Regions from separate parts of the Paeniglutamicibacter sulfureus genome, predicted to be linked through region 2. Evidence: predicted binding sites of a transcription regulator. Region 2 holds the regulator's gene; the other holds the start of a gene.
The links. Region 2 encodes Rex, which represses fermentation and respiration genes when NADH is low (regulators of the CRP and FNR family bind a similar motif). Its sites were predicted from a motif close to CTTGTGAANNNNTTCACAAG; they were not measured.
Positions count from the first base shown of each region.

Region 1: benA (benzoate 1,2-dioxygenase large subunit) is a predicted target of Rex. The motif match lies at 2,361-2,380, and genes of this name have one in related genera.

Region 1 covers NZ_BAAAWO010000001.1:2,276,596-2,279,958, reverse strand. Annotated here, with positions in the region: gene benC (benzoate 1,2-dioxygenase electron transfer component BenC) at 1-162, opposite strand, end outside; gene benB (benzoate 1,2-dioxygenase small subunit) at 292-831, opposite strand; gene benA (benzoate 1,2-dioxygenase large subunit) at 815-2,215, opposite strand; gene ABD687_RS10415 (ArsR/SmtB family transcription factor) at 2,798-3,160, shown strand; gene ABD687_RS10410 (cation diffusion facilitator family transporter) at 3,157-3,363, shown strand, end outside.
Region 2 covers NZ_BAAAWO010000001.1:1,752,813-1,756,175, forward strand. Annotated here, with positions in the region: gene ABD687_RS08010 (hypothetical protein) at 1-699, shown strand, start outside; gene ABD687_RS08015 (redox-sensing transcriptional repressor Rex) at 796-1,572, opposite strand; gene ABD687_RS08020 (glutaredoxin family protein) at 1,646-1,900, opposite strand; gene ABD687_RS08025 (HAD family hydrolase) at 1,950-2,765, shown strand; gene ABD687_RS08030 (30S ribosomal protein bS22) at 2,877-2,975, opposite strand; gene ABD687_RS08035 (helix-turn-helix domain-containing protein) at 3,120-3,332, opposite strand.

The DNA of each region.
Region 1 (3,363 bases), 520 kb from region 2:
GGATTCGCAGAAGGCCTTGCAGGTGCCGCAGGCGCCGTCGCGGCAGTCAAGCGGAATATTGATCCGTGCCTTGTAGGAGGCATCGGCGACGGTTTCGCGGGGTCCGACTTTAATGAACCGGGTAATACCGTCCTCGAAGGCGAGGGCAACCTGATAGGTCATGAGGGGGGCTCTTTTCAAAATAGTGCAGGGTGGTGCGACAGCGGGTGCAAGGTGGTGGGCCGGGGGCGCAAGATGCGCCCCCGGCCCACCAAATTCGGTGGGCCGGGAACGGGCCCGGTCCGGGCGGGACTAGATGTGGTAGATGTCCACGACGTGGTGGATGTAGTCGTTCTTCAGGACGACCTTCTTGGCCATGATCACCGGCTGGGTGCCGGAGTAGTCGATCGTGTAGAAGGAGGTGCCGAAGTAGGTGTCGACGTTCTGGTAGCGGTAGTACAGGGTGAACCAGTTGAAGCGCACATCGACCTTGTCGCCGTCGACCGAAACGATCTCGACGTTGGAGATGTTGTGCCCGGTGCGGGGCTCCGGCAGCGAAGTGGCGCTGGAGCGGTCGGTCTTGATGCGGAAGACGCGGTCTTCCAAGCCACCGCGGTTTCCGTAGAAGATCAGCGAGATCTCGCGCTGCGGGTCCTCGGTGAGCTTGTCGTCATCGGCCCAAGCGGGCATCCAGAAGGTGGCCTCGGGGTGGTAGCAGTCGATCCAGCGATCGAAGTCGCGGTCATCCAGGAAACGGGCTTCGCGGTAGAGGAACTGCGCGATGTCCTCCAGCTTGACCTCACCGGCGCCGGTCTGGATCTTGGTGACGATGGCGTTAGTGGTTGCAGTCATGGTTGTTCCCCTGTTCGGTGGTGCCGGTGGTGGTGGATGAGGCCTCGGCGGCGACGGCCTTGCGCATCGTGTCCAGCCAGTAGCCGTGCTGGATCGGGTACAGCCCCTCGTCCTCGGTGCGGGCGCCGGAGGAAATCGGCTCCAGGCCGATCTTCTTGGCGTTCTCGTCGGCACCGGTGATCTGGTGCGCCTGTCCGCGGGAGAGGTCGTTCCACTTGGCGGCGGTGGCCAGGTAGGTCTTCTGGCAGGAGCGGAATTCCTCGAGGTCATCCGGGGTGGCCATGCCCGAGGCGTTGAAGAAGTCCTCGTACTGGCGGATGCGGTTCGCGCGGGCCTCGTCGGATTCGCCGACCGGGGCGATGCAGTAGATGGTGACCTCGGTCTTGTCCACTGCCACCGGGCGGAAGACGCGAATCTGCGAGGAGAACTGGTCCATCAGGTACACGTTCGGGTACAGGCAGAGGTTGCGGGAGACACCGATCATCCAGTCGGCCTTGGCTTCGCCGTGGGCGGCAACCAATTCGTCGCGCTTCTCGGCCAGCGGGCGGTTGGCCGGGTCCAACCATTCGGTCCACAGCAGCAGGTGGCCGTTTTCGAAGGAGTAGTAGCCGCCTTCCTGCTTGTCCCAGCCGCCGGCATCCATGGTCTTGGTGTCATTGGTGGACTCGCCCGCGCTGCGGCGGGCCTGGGTGGCAGCGTAGTTCCAGTGCGTGGCCGAGACGTGGTAGCCGTCGGCGCCGTTCTCCGCCTGGAGCTTCCAGTTGCCGTCGTAGGTGTAGGTGGAGGAGCCGCGCAGGACCTCGAGGCCCTCGGGGGACTGGTCCACGATCATGTCGATGATCTTGGTGGATTCACCGAGGTGCTCGGTCAGCGGCTTGACGTCCGCGTTCAGCGAGCCGAAGAGGAAGCCGCGGTAGGACTCGAAGCGGGCGACCTTGGTCAGGTCGTGCGAGCCGTCCTTGTTGAAGCCCTCCGGGTAGCCGGCGCCGCGGGAGTCCTTGACCTTGAGCAGCTTGCCGGAGTTGTTGAAAGTCCAGCCGTGGAACGGGCAGGTAAAGGTGGTGCGGTTATCGGTCTTGCGGCGGCAAAGCATGGCACCGCGGTGGCTGCACGCGTTGATGAGGGCGTTGAGCACGCCTTCCTTGTTGCGCGAGATCACGATCGGCTGGCGGCCGATGTTCGTGGTGAAGTAGTCGCCGATGTTCGGGATCTGGGATTCGTGGGCCAGGTAAATCCAGTTGCCCTCCCAGATGTGCTTCATTTCGAGCTCGAAGGTCTCTTCATCGGTGAAGATATTTCGGTTGGCGCGGAATTGGCCGGTCTCCGGGCTGTCGACGAGTGCATCATCAAGCAGGGCCGAGACGGTATCAAGTGTTTCTGTCATGGAGTGCTCCATCCTTCGTAGCGGGCGCTGGCGCCCTGGTCCACCCGGTGGGTGGCGAAACCATGAGATACACCATGTCAGTATGTGCGTGACCTCACACTGGGCATATGCCTAGGGTTGACCCAGGGTGATGTCCATTGAGTGGATTGCGATATCAATCACAAAGATCTGGGTATTTGTCTACGGCGCGCCCGCGCCGTAGCGTGGGGCCCCAAATGGTTCTCCCCGGGCCGGATCCCGTGCCGCCACAGGGATGGAGGCCGTTGTCCTCCTTTCAAAAGACGGTTCCAATCGTGGCCCAGCACCAGCAGGCCGGAACCGGGACCCGAGGTCAGTGCAGGCGCCTTCCGGGGGTCCTGGGAGAAGTCTCGATCAGCGCCAACTGCGCCAGATTCATCACCGTTGCCGTCTCCTATGCTGGTCATCATCCAGGCCGCCAAAAGGGCGGGCCCGGAATCGGCCCAAACGGCGTCCTGGGTATGGGCGGTGTCGGTCTCTTGGTTGGCTGCTTCGGCACCGCATTGCCACCACTGCCGAAGGCGGATCCTTGATCCCGCGCTCGTGCTGTGCAACTATGTGCGTATGAATGCAGATAACAAGTCTTGTACCCTGGACTCCGACAGCCAGTATGTGGAGCTTGCCGTTGAAGTGTTCAGCATGCTTGCCGACGCGACCCGCGTGAGAATCATTCTGGCCCTTAGGTCCGGGGAAATGGCGGTGGGGGCACTGGCCGAGCTTTTGGGCAAGACCCCTGCCTCGGTCTCGCAGCACCTGGCCAAGATGCGCCTGGCCCGAATGGTCGCCACCCGTCAAGAAGGAACGAAGGTCCTCTATCGGCTCGAAAACGAGCACGCCCGCCAGTTGGTCGTCGACGCGATCCACCAGGCCGAACATGCCCTGGGTGGTACACCCGCCCACCACGCGCGCGGACGGCAATCGGCATGAGCCCGAGCGATGAGTCAGCAGAACACAGCCACGGGCATGACGGTCATGACCACGATCACGACCACGATCACGACCACGGACATGACGGGCATTCCCACCACCATTCCGGTTTCAAGGGGTGGCTCTTTGAACTCTTCGTCCCGCACACGCACGACTCCGCCGATTCGATCGACGACGCCCTGGAATCCAACATCCAGGGAATC
Region 2 (3,363 bases):
GAACCGGCACCCCCGCAGTACGGACAGCGCGCACCGCAGGATCCGAATGCCGCCGGACAACCTCCCTACGGCCAACCTCCACAGAACGGGACTCCGCCAACTAATCCGTACGGCCAGCACCCCAACCCGTACGGCCAGCCCGCCCCAGCAAACAACCCATACGGTCAGCAGCCGCCGCAGACGCCCTACGGCCAGCAGCCATACGGCGGCTTCCCCGTTCCGCCGCAAGGCAACTTTGCTCCGCCCCAGATGCCGACCCATCGACCCAAGGAACTGGACACCTCCTTCTGGGCAATCATCGCGGCCGGCGTCGCATTCCTGCTGAGCTCGGTGTTCGGTTTGAGCACCACCGCGATCATGGAGCAGCTTCGGGCAGTCCCCGAATTGGAGGAACAGCTTTCGGCTGCTGGCATGAGCGTCTCCGACGCAATTCCCATGATCCAGACCACCGCAATCGTGTTCGCCGTGATCGGCTTGTTGATTTACGTTCTGATCGCGTTCATGATCCGCAAGGGAAGCGGCGTTGCACGCATCTTCGCGACGATTCTGGCTGTCCTGTCGTTGTTCAGCATTGCCAGCGGGGTCCTGACGGCCCTTTCCGTCGTCCTGGGAGTGGTTGGCGTCGTGTTTGCCTGGTTGCGTCCCTCCAGCCAGTACATTGCCGCTCGTCGGGCAGCACGTAAAGCCGGATACCGCTAATCATCAAAACGCTAAGAAGTGGTCCGTGGGATTCAGCCGTTGCCGGTGGAATCCCACGGACCATTTGAGTTTAAGACCGGTTCCCGTGGGCGATTTCTAGGAGTCGAGGTTTTGTGCGTGGTAGGCAAGGATTTGCAGTTCGGTGGCCAAATCAACCTTCCGCAGCACGACCCCTGCCGGGACTTGCAACACCACGGGTGCGAAGCTCAATATGCTTCGAACACCACATTGAACCAGCATGTCGCACAAATCTTGCGCCGCTGCCCCAGGCACGGATAGGACGCCAATATTGGCATTCGTGGCCGCAACGATTTCGTCCAAGTCGGAAATGTCTTGGACCTGCAGGTCCCCCACCGTCGTGCCAACCACATCTGGCGATGAATCCAGCAGCGCGACAACTTCAAATCCCCGGCTTCGGAATCCGCCGTATCCGGAAAGTGCGCGACCCAGGTTACCGGCACCGATGATCGCCACGCGCCATTGCCTCAAAAGCCCCATGGCCTTGGAGATCTGTTCGACCAGGTCGGTCACCGCGTATCCCACCCCACGGGTTCCATAGGACCCAAGCAAAGACAGGTCCTTGCGAAGGATCGCAGGATTGACCCCTGCCTCGGTGGCCAGCACACCAGACGAGGTTCGCGCTTCACCGCGCGCCTGCATGGCACCGAGCGCACGCAGGTACTGGGTCAATCGCGCCAGGGTCGCTTCAGGGAGAATCCTGCCCAGTGAACCCGCGGGTGTTTGCTCAACCGATGCGCCGGGATCCAGGTCGTGCTCAATCGGAATTTCGGCAGCAGGGAGCTTCGCTTCGTTGCTTGCTGGTTGGTGTTCGGTGGGCATTCTGCTTTGACTCAATTCCTTGGATACCTTCATGTCTTTCCAACCAGTTCTGCCGATGCCACCGCATCACCCTTGGTGTCGCGGACAGGCGGCGGCTTCGTTGCCCCTAGCTGCTCAACAATGCCTCAAGGCGCTGGGCATCAATCACCCAAAAATCCCGTACCCGTCCGTCTACCAACAGCACCGGGACTTCTTCCGAATGTCGCGCCAAGAGTTCCGGGTCCTGATCGATGTCAACGCTTTGCCAGGTGTAATCCAACCTGCTGGTGACCTCGTCGAGTGTTTCGGCCGCGGCCTTGCAAAGGTGGCATCCGGAACGAACCAACAAAGTAATTTCCCGCGGGGTCTGCACGCTGCTCATGACCCAACGCTACAGCTCCGGCGAAAAAAGATTGCAATAGACTGGTTGGATGCCCTCCAACCTTTCCCCCGTGACATTTGCTGGGCACGAGTCGGCGCCATCGGGCACGTCTGCCGCCTTCTTCGATGTAGACAACACCATGATGCGCGGTGCTTCGCTCTTTGCAGTGGCCCGAAAAATGTATCAAAGACGGGCATTTACGCTGCGTGAGGTGGCGTGGTTTGCCGTTCGACAGTTGCGGTTCGTCGCCCGGGGAGAGAACCTCGGTGACATCCACGCCATCCGTGACCGTGCGCTATTGCTGTCCGCAGGCTTCTCCGTGGCCGACATGGTTGCGCTCGGGGATGAAATTTATGACGAATTCATTGAGTCGAAAATCTGGCCAGGCACCCGCGCGATCGCCGAACAGCACCTTCACGCCGGGCGTCGGGTGTGGCTAGTCACCGCCACGCCGCTGGAGGTTGCCGCGGTTATGTCAAGGCGGCTCGGGCTCAGTGGAGCGCTCGGGACGACCGTGGAGCACATCGAAGGCCTCTACACCGGCCAACTGGTCGGCGAAATCCTCCACGGATCGGCGAAGGCCGGAGCTGTCCGGATCTTGGCCCGGGACCAAGGGCTGGATCTTGCCGAATGCTGGGGGTACAGCGATTCCCACAACGACATTCCGATGCTTGAGGCCGTGGGTCATCCCGTGGCAATTAATCCCGACCGCAGATTGCGACGCCACGCCAAGGACCGCAACTGGCCGGTCTACGACTTCCGAACCGGGCGCAGGGCGGCTGCCTTCGGCCTGAAGGCAGCCGGCGTCTCGGGAGTCCTCTGGGGCCTGTGGCGCAGCTTCGGTGCATTGCGCCGCCGTCCCTGACTCCGGGCAACGGCCGGCACGCCCGCCGCAAACATGCAAAAAGGTGCGTTCCCCATTGCGGGAAACGCACCTTCTTACATACTCAATTCCGGGCAACCCCGGAACTGGTATTTACTTCTTATTACGACGCTGGTGGCGGGTCTTACGAAGCAATTTACGGTGCTTCTTCTTGGCCATACGCTTGCGGCGCTTCTTAATAACAGAGCCCATAATGGTTCCTCACAAACTGATTCGATTGCCGACTACTATTTCTTCGGCACCAAAGCACCAGAATAGCCAACTGGACGTTAAACGTTCCTTAACAGATTACCTGCTTCTAGAGCAGATTCTGACCACTCGTGAAAATCGGCGGCGTTAGCCGGTGTTGAAGTCGCGCCCGAACCCGGCAGCCCGCAAGTACTCCTGTACGGCGTTTTCGGGTACACGGTAGGAGCGGCCGAACCTCACGGCCGGCAATTCGCCGGAATGGACGAGTCGGTAAACCGTCATCTTTGACACACGCATCACATCGGCGACCTCGGCGACCGTCATGAAACGCGCGCTGGCAAAGTTTTGCGATTCGACCATTCCCTGTTTCTCCTGACAATTTCACATAGCA